DNA from 3 places in the Bacillus pacificus genome. Region 3 is predicted to be linked to each of the others. Evidence: riboswitches for the same ligand, from Rfam matches in the RefSeq annotation. Region 3 holds a riboswitch; each other region holds the start of a gene.

What was found. Region 3 has a riboswitch for thiamine pyrophosphate ahead of LMD38_RS23955 (MTH1187 family thiamine-binding protein). Riboswitches for the same ligand answer to the same signal wherever they lie in the genome.
Region 1: it holds a riboswitch for thiamine pyrophosphate, as region 3 does, so the genes downstream of both, thiT (energy-coupled thiamine transporter ThiT) here and LMD38_RS23955 (MTH1187 family thiamine-binding protein) in region 3, are expected to answer to the same signal.
Region 2: it holds a riboswitch for thiamine pyrophosphate, as region 3 does, so the genes downstream of both, tenA (thiaminase II) here and LMD38_RS23955 (MTH1187 family thiamine-binding protein) in region 3, are expected to answer to the same signal.

The regions. Positions count from the first base shown of each region.
Region 1 covers NZ_CP086328.1:550,979-556,016, forward strand. The annotation lists gene LMD38_RS02810 (sensor histidine kinase) at 1-1,244, shown strand, start outside; gene thiT (energy-coupled thiamine transporter ThiT) at 1,452-2,120, opposite strand; TPP riboswitch at 2,206-2,307, opposite strand; gene LMD38_RS02820 (FeoA family protein) at 2,502-2,729, shown strand; gene feoB (ferrous iron transport protein B) at 2,726-4,714, shown strand; gene LMD38_RS02830 (FeoB-associated Cys-rich membrane protein) at 4,731-4,898, shown strand; gene LMD38_RS02835 (lipoprotein BA_5634 family protein) at 4,934-5,038, opposite strand, start outside.
Region 2 covers NZ_CP086328.1:4,307,824-4,312,861, forward strand. The annotation lists gene tenI (thiazole tautomerase TenI) at 1-55, opposite strand, end outside; gene LMD38_RS22295 (ABC transporter substrate-binding protein) at 66-1,067, opposite strand; gene LMD38_RS22300 (ABC transporter permease) at 1,064-1,816, opposite strand; gene LMD38_RS22305 (ABC transporter ATP-binding protein) at 1,816-2,565, opposite strand; gene tenA (thiaminase II) at 2,534-3,229, opposite strand; TPP riboswitch at 3,312-3,414, opposite strand; TPP riboswitch at 3,475-3,587, opposite strand; gene LMD38_RS22315 (SH3 domain-containing protein) at 3,857-5,011, shown strand; gene LMD38_RS22320 (hypothetical protein) at 5,017-5,038, shown strand, end outside.
Region 3 covers NZ_CP086328.1:4,635,425-4,640,462, forward strand. The annotation lists gene LMD38_RS23940 (ABC transporter ATP-binding protein) at 1-577, opposite strand, end outside; gene LMD38_RS23945 (ABC transporter substrate-binding protein) at 574-1,572, opposite strand; gene LMD38_RS23950 (ABC transporter permease) at 1,569-2,342, opposite strand; gene LMD38_RS23955 (MTH1187 family thiamine-binding protein) at 2,314-2,634, opposite strand; TPP riboswitch at 2,735-2,836, opposite strand; gene LMD38_RS23960 (methyl-accepting chemotaxis protein) at 2,898-4,637, opposite strand; cyclic di-GMP riboswitch class I at 4,780-4,864, opposite strand.

The sequences.
Region 1 (5,038 bases), 1.2 Mb from region 3:
CAGCTGCTCAAGAACTAGATGCTATCATAGGCGGACGTATTACGAAAGTACAATTCCCTGATGTAAAAGGACCCATAAATCCAATTTATAAAAACACTTTATTTTTGGATAGTATAAAAGAATTTCAAACAGATGTAGTATTAAAAGAGAGTAATCAAATCGAATATTCAACAAAGACAATGGACTATGAAAAAAATGATATAAAATATAAATTATTAATGAAACCAATAAAAGAAAAAGATGGATCGGTAACTTATATATATGCGATGGCTTCTTTACAGCCTGTAGATGAAGCTGTACAAATGGTGCAAGATTACTACATTTACATCATTGCATTTGTAGTTGTTCTTATTTTTCTAGCGTCATTCTATTATTCAAAACAAATTGCAAAGCCGCTATTAAAAATAAATGATACAACGAAGAAAATAGCACATTTAGATTTCACAGAACAAATACCGATTACTTCAAAAGATGAAATTGGTGATTTATCAAAAAATATTAATGTATTATCAAATAAACTCCATTCCCATATTGGACAGCTAGAACAAGATATTGAAAAGGAAAGAAAATTAGAAAATACGCGGAAAGAATTCATTTCTGGTGTTTCGCATGAACTAAAAACACCACTCAGTATTATGAAAAGCTGTATTTCTATTTTAAAAGATGGAGTAGCTGAGCATAAAAAAGAATACTATTTTGGGGCGATGGAACGAGAAGTAGATAAAATGGATACGTTAATTTTGGATATGCTGGAGTTAGCTAAATTTGAGTCAGGCACATATAAAATGAAAAAGGATCCATTTTATATCGATACAGTAATGGATGATATATGTGAACACCTTTCTGTAGAAATAGAGAAAAAAGAACTTCATGTTCATAAAAATATAGGTCCATTTGAAGTAGTCGCAAATCAAGGCCGCATTGAACAAGTCATCGTGAACTTCATTACGAATGCAATACGTTATACACCAAATAAAGAAGATATTATTATTTCTACAATAGATGAAAAAGATCGTATAAAAGTATGCATTGAAAATAAAGGTACTCACATTGAAGAAGAGCAATTAGATAAAATTTGGGATCGTTTTTATCGCGTGGATGCAGCTCGTCAGCGTTCACAAGGTGGGACGGGGCTTGGACTTGCCATTTCAAAGAATATTTTAGAACTACATGATGCTGAATATGGGGCAGAAAATACAGAAGATGGTGTGTTATTTTACTTTTATTTACCGAAAAAAGTGTAGACAATATGATCTACGCTTTTTTTAATTATTTTCATATAATCTTTACCTAATCTTTATTTTTAAACGATATAATCTGGTTAGAAAATGAGGTTATGTAAGGAGTCGATGAACCGTGCATAGCAATTGGCTAAGTATAATGGTATTTATTTTCTTTTGTGCATTTATTGTATTTTTAATTGATATTACGATATGAAAAAAGAGCGCTCATTAAGCGCCCTTTTTGTTTGCATTTAGTTGATAAGCACTGATGCTCTTAAATAAGCGTGGTGAAGTAAGGAATAAAAAGATAAGTAAAATGGTACATAGAATATAGGAACCAATCATTGTACTACCATTTACGATTAATGAATATAGCACAGCTGATTGACCTTTCGGTGCATATTGTCCCCAGAAAATAATACCAGCAATAAAGTGGCAGAAATAGCGAGCAAAGCTACCGATAAATGTAGCAAGGATAATATAAGCAAGGACTTTCTTACCTTCGTTTTGTTTTGATGAAGGTTTGTCTTTACGGCTACCTAAACTGGGTTGTTCTAAGTTATTTTCATTAGACGTTAAAAGTGCTTTTTGAATTGGACGATAGAATAAGCCAGCAAATCCGATAAAAGCAAAGGCAATGAAGTACTCAATGAATGCTTGAACAGGTGTTAAAATGTAAGCATCTCCCACGACAATTTGTAATAGTCCCCAAACTAAACCACCTAAGAAAGCCGATTTAAAGCCCCAGCGGTATGCAATAATAAAAATAGGAATCATAGCAAATGAAATGGAACCGCCTGTTGGAAGTTTGATTGATAATGGTAAAATGTCGATGACCAAGGCGAAGGCTGCAAGAATAGCAGATTCGATCATCGCTTGTAAATTGGTGTTACGCATGTTGTCTCCCCCTAAATCCAAGTTGTACAAAAAAGAATAGATATCATAGGAGGATACGAAATACGTAAATAAAAAGAGGTATGTATTTCGGACGTTTGCACAATCCCTGCGTTAGCATTAACTAACAGGTTCGAAGGGTCGGAACGAAGTGTTCCCTCTCAGCGGCATGGCTCCCCCTGTGATAACGAGATTCTTTATTTGCTACTGTTTATTGTAAGTGAAATGGATGAGAATGGCAAATGAATCTGTTATGACAATGATTGAAATAGAATTGTAGTGAAATGTTAATAAATATGAAGCAAAAGGGTATAGTACAAGAGAAATTGGGTGTGGTATAATTTTTTTGAAAATAATTATCATTCTCTTCTGAGGGGGAAGGTTATGAGCTTAGTAGATATTAAAATTGGCGAGAAAGTGTTAGTAAAAAGTATTCAGTCTTTAGATCAGCTATTAAAGCGTAGACTAGCTGCTTTCGGTCTTGCTGAAGGAAGCGAACTTCGCCTGAAACAGAAAGCGATGTTTAAAGGTCCTTGTACATTGGAGTGTCGTGGACAGTTAATTAGTATTCGTCATTGTGACGCGAAAATGATAAAGGTGGAATTAGCGTGAATAAGGTAGCTTTGCTAGGGAATCCGAATACAGGAAAAACATCATTATTTAATGCACTTACTGGTTCTTATGAGTATGTAGGAAACTGGAGCGGTGTAACAGTAGAAAAGAAGGTTGGTAAATTAAAAGATAAGCAAGGAACATTAATTGATTTACCAGGTGTGTATGATTTAAATCCAGTTTCACGTGATGAAGGTGTTGTAACAAACTTTCTATTAACAGAAGAATTTCATCATATGTTAAATATTGTGGATTCTTCGCAGTTTGAACGAAATATGCATTTAACGTTGCAATTACTTGAATTTGGTAAGCCCGTTTCAATTGGTTTAAATATGATTGATGTGGCGAAGCAAAGAGGAATTGTCATTGATGTAAAACGATTAGCAGAACTATTAGGTGTAACAGTCGTTCCTGTCGTTGCAAGAAGTGGAAAAGGCTGTGAAGAATTACTTGCGACTCTTAAAGAAAATGACAAAAACGAGAAAAAGCCATTCATTATTTCATATGGTGTACGAATGGATGAAGGAATTGGAGAAGTAATTTCTCTTTTAGAGAAAGCGAATTATGAGCATCCAAGATGGTTAGCCCTTCAATTTCTAAGTAATAACGAAGTAGTAGAAAAAGAAATGAAAGCATTACCAATCTATAAGGAACTCATAGCCATTCGATCTCGCTTAGAAGAAAAACTTGATTGTACGTTGGAAGAGCATATTTACAAAACTCGTGAAGCGTATATTGAAAAGTTAAAAACAAATGTTATGAAGCATGAGAAAGAAGGAAAAATTCCTTTTTCAGAAAAAATTGATAGATTAATTACACATAAAATTTTAGGACTTCCAATCTTTTTAGCAGTTATGTTTTTTATTTTTCAGGTTACGTTTACGTGGATTGGGACACCTTTATCGGATATGTTAGATGAGTTTTTTGGTGGACAGCTTACGGATTGGGTGACAGCTGGGCTTACAAGTGTTGGAGCTTCTGATTTTATTCAAGCACTCGTTACAGAAGGTATTATTGCCGGTGTTGGTGCCGTATTAGTATTCGTTCCACAAATCTTTGCACTATTCTTTTTCATTTCATTATTAGAAGACTCAGGATATATGGCGCGAATTGCAGTTGTTATGGATCGAATTATGGAGTTCTTCGGTTTAAACGGAAAAGCGTTCATTCCGATGATTATCGGTTTTGGATGTAATGTTCCAGGTATTATGGCAGCGAGAACGATTGAACAAGAAAAAGAACGTTTACTTACAGTTCTTGTAACACCGTTTATGTCTTGTTCGGCACGTTTACCTGTATATGCATTATTTGCGGGAGTATTCTTCCCTCATAGTCAGGCAACTGTTGTGTTCTCCTTATATGTTGCAGGTATTGTCCTTGCGTTATTAGTTACAAAAATTATGTCTCTTACCATTTTAAAAGCGGAAAAATCTATTTTCGTTATTGAACTACCTCCTTACCGCGTGCCACAAGCGAAAACATTATGGTTAAGTACGTGGGAGAAAGGGAAGGGATTTGTTCGCAAAGCAGGTACATTTATCTTCGGTGGTTCTGTTGTCATTTGGCTATTAAATTATGCAGGTCCATCAGGATTTGGTGTTGATATGGGAGACAGTTTCTTAGCAATGATTGGTGGATTTATCGCACCACTATTTGCACCGCTTGGCTTTGGAACGTGGCAAGCTGCAGCATCCCTTTTAACAGGATTTTTAGCGAAGGAAGTGGTCGTTTCTACAATGGCCATTATTTATGCGGTGAAAGAAGATGTGCTTGGAAATGTAATGGGAGCACATTATACAGCATTATCAGCTTATGCATTTATGTTCTTTATTTTATTATATGTTCCGTGTTTAGCGACAGTAGCTGTTATTAAACGTGAAACAGGATCAGCGAAGTGGACGATTTTCTCTGTCGTGTATCCACTCGTTGTTGCTTATGTATTAACGTTCATTATATACCAAGTTGGATCCTTACTCGGATTCTAGAAGGAGATGTATTGTGATGATGGTCAATATTATAATTGGAGCTATCATTTTTGGTTATGCAGCATACACGTTAGTTCATTTTGTAAAGAGAAGTAAAAAAGGAAAATGCGCGGCATGTTCTTTAAATAAGTCATGTCAGTCGAATACTTGTAGTCCGGATATGGAGCAAATTGCTCATAAATAGAAGAAAGCTTTGCGAATGTCGCAAAGCTTTTTTTATTACTTTTTAATTTTTACAAGTTGAGAAGCTTCTACACCATTTTTTCCAGGGAATTCTTTACTTGGATCTTTATCGAATTTTAATACCCCAACAGATTTTTCATC
Region 2 (5,038 bases), 330 kb from region 3:
CTAACTCTTCGAATGACATGTGACCATTTGAGATTACATGAAGCTCATTTTTCATATTCATTCGCCTACTTTAAAATGTTTTCGAATAACTCATCTGCCGGAACGATTTCTTTCGTCATTCCTTTATCTTTCAACCATTTATTTTGTTTCTCCCATGACTCTTTTGAATCTGATAAAAATGGTTCATCCTTCGTTTCCATTTTCTCTAATAAAATTTTCATACTTTCTTTTTCAACTTCTGGTACAAGTGGGAAGTTTTCTTTTTCCTGATGATTTAATAAAATATTTAATGCTTCATCTGGATTTTTCTTCATGAAATCATAACCTTTTTTCGTACCACGTAAGAAAGCTTGCAACGCTTCTTTATCTTTTTTCAACGTTTTATCACCTGTTACAAATACGAGCTCATGATAATTCGGTACACCGTAATCTGCTGGATTAAAGTATGCTGGTTCATGACCTTCATGACGCATAACAGGTACTTCATGGTTAATGTATGCCCCTGTTACCGCATCCACTTTTTTTGTAATTAATGCTGGTACTAAATCAAAACCAACATCGACTACTTTCACTGTATCTGGATTACCACCAGCTTCTTTTACCATCGTTTTTAAATACATCTCACTTAAAGGTGTTCCAGAATATCCAACTGTTTTACCCTCTAAATCTTTTGGCGATTGAATGCCTACAGACTTCAGCGATACAACATGATTTAATGGTGAACGTACAACAGCCCCAATTGATTTCACTGGAATTTGTTCATTTGCTTTTGCCATGACAACATCTGGCTGATAATATAAGCCCACTGTTACTTTTCCTGCAGCTGCTAACGTTAATGGGTCAGTCGGATTAGAAGGGAATTTAATATTTACCTTTACTCCTTCTTCTTTAAAGTAACCTTTTTCAATTGCCGCATAAATAAAGCTATGTACCGCATTTGGGTACCAATCAAGCATGACCGTTATTTCTTTCTCTTTTTTACTTTTTTCTGATGCTGAATTACTCGAACATCCAGCAATCATTGCAACTAATAATGTAAACACAAAGATGCGCTTTAAAAATTTCATGAATGCTTCCTCCAACTAATGAATTTTTTTTCTACTAACGAAATAAGTATGACGAAGAGAATAGCTAATAATGATAACAATACAATGGGTGCAAATACACCTGCCCCGTCTAACTGCGTCATCATTCTCTTACTGAAATATCCTAGCCCCGCTTGTGCACCGAGCCATTCACCAATTGCCGCCCCAATTACACTAAGCGGTACTGCAATTTTTAAAGCTGAGAAAAAATAAGGAAGAGCAGACGGCAATTTTAATTTAAGAAAAACATCTTTTTTCGTTGCCCCATACGTAACTAAAAGCTCTTCCCATTCTTTTTTCGTACTGCGCAGTCCATCATACGTATTAACCGCAATTGGGAAAAACGTAATTAAAACCGTAACAACAACCTTACTCCAAATCGTATATCCAAACCATAAAACAAATAGCGGAGCAAGCGCTGTAATAGGAATCGTTTGCGAGGCAACTAATAATGGATAAAATGCTCTCTCCATCCATGTACTCGCATTCATTAACATCGCTAGCCCTACCCCAAGTACGATAGAAATAGCCACCCCTATTAAAACGACATATAATGTTGCTGGCAAATGAACTGTAAATAATATGTCTTTTAGTTTCCATATCTTCATTACAATCGCAGACGGTGACGGTAAAATGTACATTTCATCTACAATTCTTGCGCCTACTTCCCAAAGAGCAAGTAAAATACTAGAAAGTGTAAGAGCAGGTAATAGCTCCTTCAACCGGTTCATCATACGAGTACCTGCCTTTGCAACATACTAAGAAGCTCATCTTTCAGCGCTAATACTTCTGGTTTATATAAATCTTTTCTTGTCCGATTATGATCAAGCGGTACAATCCTCTCGGTTAAAGTAGTTATCGGTTGCTGCTCTACTACTAAAATTCGATTAGAAAGAAACAATGCTTCTTCCACATCATGAGTGATAAATAAAATTGTTTTTTCCCACTCTTTCCATTGTTCAAACAACCATTCTTGCAAAGAGGCCTTCGTTAAAGCATCCAACGCGCTAAACGGTTCATCTAACAGCAATATCTCCCCACCTGTTAATAAAGTTCGAATAAAGGATACACGTTGTCTCATACCACCAGATAAATCTTTCGGATATTTTGTCTCATACCCTTGTAAGCCAAATTTATGCAATAGTTCCTTCGCCTTTATTTGTGCTTCTTTCTTCTGTACACCTTGGCACTCTAACGGCAGGGCAGCATTCTCAATAATCGTTCTCCACGGCAAGAGCATATCTTTTTGGGGCATATATCCTACAGGATGGCTCTTTGTCTCTGTCAGCTCTATCTGTCCCGTACTTGCTTCTTCTAAACCTGTAATAAGGCGAAATAAAGTACTTTTCCCGCATCCACTCGGTCCGATAATGCTTACAAACTCTTTATCTTGTATAGAAGCATTTAATTCATTAATGATTGGCTTCTCATCATAATGAAAAGAAACATTATGAAACTGTAGTATGTTCTTGCTCCTCAAATCCCCACATCTCCTTACGGTAGGACATATCCCAGAATAAATATTCAAATCGACTGGAATATAGGAAAATCTCCTCTAATCGATCTAGCTCTTTTTCAGACTTTCCAACTGCCATTTCATTTAATAAATCGATTAACCAAACACAAAGGTTGCCATATTCTTCAGAGCTATAGCCTTGAATCCACTCACCAAAGAACTCATGATCTCTTGCTCCAGGAATATCATTTAAACGCTTTCCAATCTCCCAGTAGCTCCACATACATGGAAGAAGTGCTGCTATTAATTCCGCAAGTGTGCCATTTTGAGATACAGACATCATGTAATTTGTATAAGCTAAATTTTTAGCAGATGGCTTTGCAGACTCTATCTCCTCTATAGAAATTCCAAGTCTTTTTGCATACTGTTTATGAATGGTCATTTCTCCATTTAATATCCCATCAATTTGTTCAGCAAATTTCCCCATAACTTGTGGATTTGTTGCCTTTACAACACCGATCGCATATAACTTTGCATAATCTAACAAGTATAAATAATCTTGAATAATATAATACTGAAACTTATCTTTTTCTAACGTACCATCCCCCATACCTACAACAAATGGATGATTATGACTCATCTCCCAAACTGGTTGTACAGTTTCTAATAATCTATCGCAAAATTTCATTTCTCTATCCCCTTTCAATTTATATATCTAAATAAAAAACCACTTCTAAATAAGAAGTGGTTACAGCAAATAAAATTATAATTTATTCGTTGCTCCACTTCCCTTCGCTAGTATTACCTAGATCAGGTCTGTAAGGGTTAAGGATTATTCCTCTCTCAGCACAACAAGCACCCCTAGTGGTTTCAATATGAAATTTTCAAATAAAAAAGCCCCGTTTCTATACGCAAAGAAACGGGGACTCATTATTAGTGTCCGAATTGCTTCCCTACGCTAGCATAATCTAGATCAGGTAATAAAAAGGATCAAAGACTTAAGGCCTTACTCTCAGCTGGCAACACCAGCTCTCCTAGCAAACTATAAAATTATCACTGTCAGTATAACATCGTAATAAGACATCATCAACTGTTTTAATTTTCTCAATTGTCAACAAAATAACAAAACCATATAATACTTATATTCTATCTTAGAAATTATTATCCTAATGAATTGGATAAAAAGGAATCATTATCCTCAAAAAATTTATTTTTATATTGATTTCATATTACATTTATGTGAATACACCCACTATATTATATCTTTATACTATAATAAAATTACAACTATACAACTAGAGGAGGTCTCTATTATATGAATATGAAAGCTACTGCTTTAACAGCAACTACTGTCGCAATTGCTTCTTTACTTCCTTCTATGGGAGAAACAAATGTACAAACAGCCAACGCTGAACAATTATCTAATGTGAAAACTGGATATGTCAAAGTCGATCAAGTAGCCTTACATACAAAAGATAACGCAAATAGCTCATCAATTGATACAATTCGCTTTAATACGAAAGTGAATATACTTGAAACAACTAATGGCTGGTATAAAGTATCTGTTAATAATAAAGTAGGTTACGTACAAAAAGATTCTATTCTACTAAAAAACAAACTTCAATCTAATAATCAATATATCGTCAATGCCAATGCATTAAACGTTCGTTCTGAACCTAATTTAGAATCTTCAATTTTAGATGTATTACCAAATGGAAAATTCGTTACTATTCAAGAAGAACAAGGTGAATGGTATAAAATTTTACATAATGGCAAAACAGGTTACGTACAAAAGGCATTCGTATCTAATGGTTCACAGCCTTTAGTAAAAGGCATCACAGTTCAAAATAATACGAAATACACAGTTGCAACACCTAAACTTAATGTGCGTAGCAACGCTAGTACAAGTAGTGCACTACTTGGTTCATTACAAAATGGTACACAATTACAAGTAGTGGAAACTGTAGGAACTTGGTATAAAATTCGTTTTGGCACAGGATACGGATACGTGGCAAAGCATTATGTAGTGCAAAATCAATCACAAGCTCAAACGGCTCAACCTACTTCCATTCCAGCAGTTTTCAAATTCCCTACTCAAGGAAAAATTAGCTCAACCTTTGATATGCGCTGGGAACAAATGCATTATGGTATAGATATCGCAGCTCAGGGTAATGTCTCTATCCAGGCGGCGGCTGCAGGTAAAGTCGTGAAATCATATTATTCAGCTAGCTATGGCAATGTTGTGTTCATCGCCCATCAAATAAACGGGAAATTATATACAACAGTCTATGCTCACATGAAAGATCGCACTGTACAAGCTGGTGATCAAGTACAAGCTGGACAATTAGTAGGTCATATGGGCAACACAGGTCATTCATACGGGCAACATCTTCATTTTGAATTGCACAATGGAGAATGGAATTTTGAAAAAACAAATGCAGTAAACCCACTGCCATATTTAGTTAGGTAAATTGTATGCCACGCAATATACCTCTCT
Region 3 (5,038 bases):
CCTCATCTAAGTCGTGTGTAACCATAACGATTGTTTGCTTCTCTTGGTGCCAAGAGTTTAAAAGCCAGCTATGTACTTCCATTTTTGTAAAAGCATCTAATTTACCAAAAGGCTCATCAAGTAACATAATTGGCTTTTCACATAAATATGTGCGCAGAAAACTAATTCTTTGACGCATACCACCAGACAATTCATCTGGATAATGGTCTGCATATTCATCTAGTTCAAACTGCTTTAATGCTTCCAATCCTTCTGTTAGCCTTTGTTTTTTTGGCTTTCCTTCAATTTCTAACGGAAGGACGATATTTTGCAAAGCTGACCGCCACGGTAGTAATAAATCCTGCTGCGGCATATAACTTACAACATCTTGCTCTTGCATTTGCTTATCGTTATACGTTACACTTCCACTTGTTGGATTTTCAACATTTGCGATCATATTTAATAGTGTACTTTTCCCGCAACCACTCGGTCCTACAAAAGAAACGAACTCTCCCTCTCGTATAGAAGCACTAATATTTGCTAATACATTCTTTCCATCGAAAGATTTCACAATATCTTTTATTTTTAATCCGCTCATTTTTCACTTGGAAGGAACTCATTTGTAAAGGCATCTTTCACATCAATTTTCTTCTTAATAACTTTGTTATCATATAAGAAATTCATGTAATTCGTCCAAACTTCTTCCTTCTGTACTCCCCACGCTTTTGCATCATCTTGATACTTCGTACTTAACCATTTTTGACTTTCTTGTACTAACTCTTTATTTACATCTGGAACGGCTTTAATTAAAATATCAGCAGCTTCTTTCGGTTCTTTAATTGCAAAATTATACCCCTCTGTCGTTGCACTCATAAACTTTTTCACAAAGTCTTTATCTTGCTTCGTATGTTTTTCACTCGTAATAATAACAGGACTATAGAAATCAAGCGCTGGGTCTAAGTCTTTCACCATAATCGTATTTAACTCTTTTCCTTGGCGCTTCGCTTCAATACCGTCCCATCCGTAATATATCCATTCAAAGTCTGCATCACGACCAATTGATTTAAAGAAATCTGTTTGTCCTAAGATGATTTTTTCCACTTTATTAAAATCGGCTTGATTTTTCTCCATAATTGTCTTTAATGTAGCTTCTTCCGCTGGTCCTCCCCAGCCACCATAACGTTTACCTTCAAAATCTTTCGGCGAATTCATGTTATCTTTCTTAAGCGATGCAAAAGCTGAAGTATTATGCTGAATAATCGCTCCTACTGATACAACAGGAATACCTTCCACACGAGCCAACGTTACATTTTCTTGCGCGCTTATTGCGAAGTCAGCTTTTCCTGAAGCTATCATTTGCTCTGCCGTCACATTATCACCAGGCTGAATAATTTCTACATCTAAGCCTTGCTTTTTATAATAATCTTTCGCTTTCGCTACATATAAGCCAGTATGATTCGTATTTGGAAACCAATCTAGCACTACTTTTACTTTTTGATCTTTACTTGCACTTTCTTCTTTCTTCGCCGGATTACATCCAGCCACACCTACCGCTAATAAGGCAGCCAACATAACTTTTAAACCTTTTTTCATTTTCTGCCGTCCTTTCTATATATCCATGGTGCTGTTATTCTTGCCATAAACTCCACGATAAAATACAGACATAATGTCACCATAACAATAATTGCTGCAACACCAAATACTCGGGCTGTTAAAAAGGATTTCGTAGCCCTTGTAAGCATAACTCCTAATCCTTCACTGGCACCGAGCCATTCTCCAATAATCGCTCCCATTAGGCTATATGTAACTGCAATTTTTAAACCGGAGAAAAAGTATGGAAGCACTGCTGGAAACTTTACTTTCTGGTAAACTTGCCATTTCGTTGCCTTCATCGTTTGCAACAACTTCAACATATTTTTATCTACCGTTTGAAAACCTTCTAAAATGCTAAGCGCAATCGGGAAGAAACAAACGAGTATGACTACCATTACTTTCGGTAGCATTCCATATCCAAACCAAATAATAAATAACGGTGCAAGTACAACGATTGGAATCGTTTGCGAAATAACAAGCAACGGATTTATTAAAATACGAAATAAAGGGATAACGTCCATAAGAATTGCAATGCTTGTCCCAATTAAAATCGCAAAGAAAAGTCCAATTATAACCTCTTGCAGCGTCTGCATCGTATTCGGTAATAGTAAATCTTTCATTCCAATTAATTCTTGAACAATGGCAGAAGGCTTCGGTAAAATCCACGGTTCAATTTTAAATAATGAAACAGATCCTTCCCATATCGCAATGAGAAGGATAAGCCAAATTGCTGTAATTATTTTAGATTGCTTCTGGTTTTGCATATTCATCACGGTACTTCCAAACTTTTTCATCTATCGTTACACCAGTGCTTGGACGATAATGGATTTTAATAGAAGTAATCACTTCTTCTGCTCCAGCATCCACACAAGCTTGTTGTGCCCGTTTAATGATATCAAGAAGTACATCTAATTCTCCTTCCAGCGTTGTTTCCATTGCCCCTACTTCATAACGAACTCCCGATTGTTGTACAACCTCAATCGCTTTATCAACAACAGAATACACGTCTTTGTTCTTTGCTTGTGGTACTACTGAAAACGAAATTGTAACTTGTTGTGACATAGTAAAATCCCCCTTATGAAATTAAATTTTAAAACAAGAAAAGGCTTTCCTACTGCGTAGGAAAGCCTTGTATGCAAGTTATTATAGAATAACATATGCTACATCACTTTAAGTAACTCCCTACGCTGGCATTATCCAGATCAGGTTGAGGGTCGATGTTTGCTCACATCCTCTCAGCCAATTGGCTCCCCGGTCCTTAATTCGTTTTCATTGTAGCATGATTTATTTTATTGAACAAACAAAAGCATGTATAATCATTTCATTTAACTTTTGAATTCCCCAATTAACTCTTGTAGCTCCTGTGAGAGCCAGCTTAAAGAACTGGCTAATTCAGCAATATCCTGTACAGACATTTCCTGTTCTTTCATACTTTCTTCAACATTACTACTACTATTCGCATACTTATTTGCAATAAGTGATAGTTCATTTACAACACGAACAATATTTTGGCTATTTTGCAATATATTATTTGAATTGCTAGAAACAACTCCAACTTGATTGGTAACAGTTTGTGCTGATTTCGAAATTTTTTCAAAGAAAGCACCACTACTTTCAACAAGTTTCATTCCAGACTCTATTTCTTTTGAGGTTTTTTGCATTGAAACAACAGCTTCTTCCGTTCCGGCTTGTGTTTCCCCTATTAATTTTGCTATATCTTTTGCTGATGCTTCCGTCTGCTCTGCTAATTTACGCACTTCATCAGCAACAACGGCAAATCCCTCTCCAGTTTCCTCAGCACGTGAAGCTTCAATAGTAGCATGTAAAGCTAGCGAATTCGCTTGATTTGAAATACTTGTAATTACAGTTACAATATCACTAATTTCTTTTGATCTTACTTCCAAAGAATAAATGATAGAAGATAAATCTTGTACTGCATTTTGTATTATGTTCATTTGATTCATCGTCTGTTCAATAATACCATTTCCTTTTTCTGAATGATGCTTCGTACCTTCAGACTCTTTCGTCATTTGTTTTGCAATATTAGTGATCTCTTCCATCCTATCTTCCATTTCATATACAATATCTAAATACTTTGGTACTGACGTTTCTTGCAATTGAACGCCAGCCCTTAACTCAACTATAGAACTTACGATTCCTTGGACTGCCATGCTATTTTCTTTCGTACTCACTGACAATTCTTGTGAAGATGCGGAAACCTGTTCTGCTGTCTGCTTTACTTTATCTATAATTCCTTTAAACTTCTCGATGGTATTATTAAAATACGCATTAATAATACCAATATCATCTGGTCTTTCCTCTAATTTAATACTTAAATCACCTTCACCAACTCTGCGTAATCCTTCACGTAAATCCCGCAATGGAGCAAGTGCGTTACGTACGATTAAGAATTGAATAACAGTTGCAATTAAAACAGAAATACAAATAAACATTAAACCTTGTATAATGAATTTTTCCTTTGTAATAGGAACAATAGAGGCATCTACATCGGCAGCAACAATTGCCACAATATTTCCGTCTCCATCTTTAATTGGCTCTAATATCGTTACCCATGTTCCTAATACGTCCTCATATACTTCTGTCATATTTGCCTTTTTCGTGCTCATTACCTTATCGTATGCTTTCATCCAAAGATCTGGTTGTTTATAATATTCTCCCGGCCTTACTTCAACAACATTTGCTAACTCTGTAGACAAATCGACGATTAGTAACTCACCTTTTTCGTTTTCTTTTGCTCCAACAATATAGATTTGTCCAACGCTATTCAATTCTTCCGTTGCTTCATCTAATTTCTCTGTTAACTTCTCTCTCTTTTCTCTTTGTGCTACTGGGTCTTTTGTAACATCTCTCACCATTTGTTCGTCTAATTTATGTAATACCGTATCTCCTGTTTCAAAGGAATGCCTTTCAAATATAGACATCATGCTATTTTGAAACATGTTAAAACTTAACGCTCCCATAGTACCAACAAGCGTCAAAATAACTAGCACAGTTAACAATACATTCTTTTGAAGAAATGATAGCTTGTGCCAATATTTTTTCATCAACATCACCTTTCTTAATTAACTTAATATAAAGGAAAACTATTAAAATAGAAACCTTATCAACAGCTGATAAGGTTTCTCATTTGTTCGCAAATAAAAAAAAGACCAATGAAAAAGCATTGGTCAAGACCAACCCTATCCGTCCGGTAACTGGCTAGCGTAGCCTTTCGGCCTTAGCTCCTGTAGTTTTGCGTCCTAATGTTTCCACCAGTTTGCCTTTCTCGCTGAACGAGTTGAACGATATGGGAGTTCTATGAGAATTACATTGTTCTCTATCAAAGATTACAACATAAAAATTAAAATGTCTACCTATTTAGAGATGCAAATGCAAAGTTTTAATGTATTATTTTTTCGAAATAATTTAACAAAGTACGTGAATGTTACATTTCTTGTGTTATATA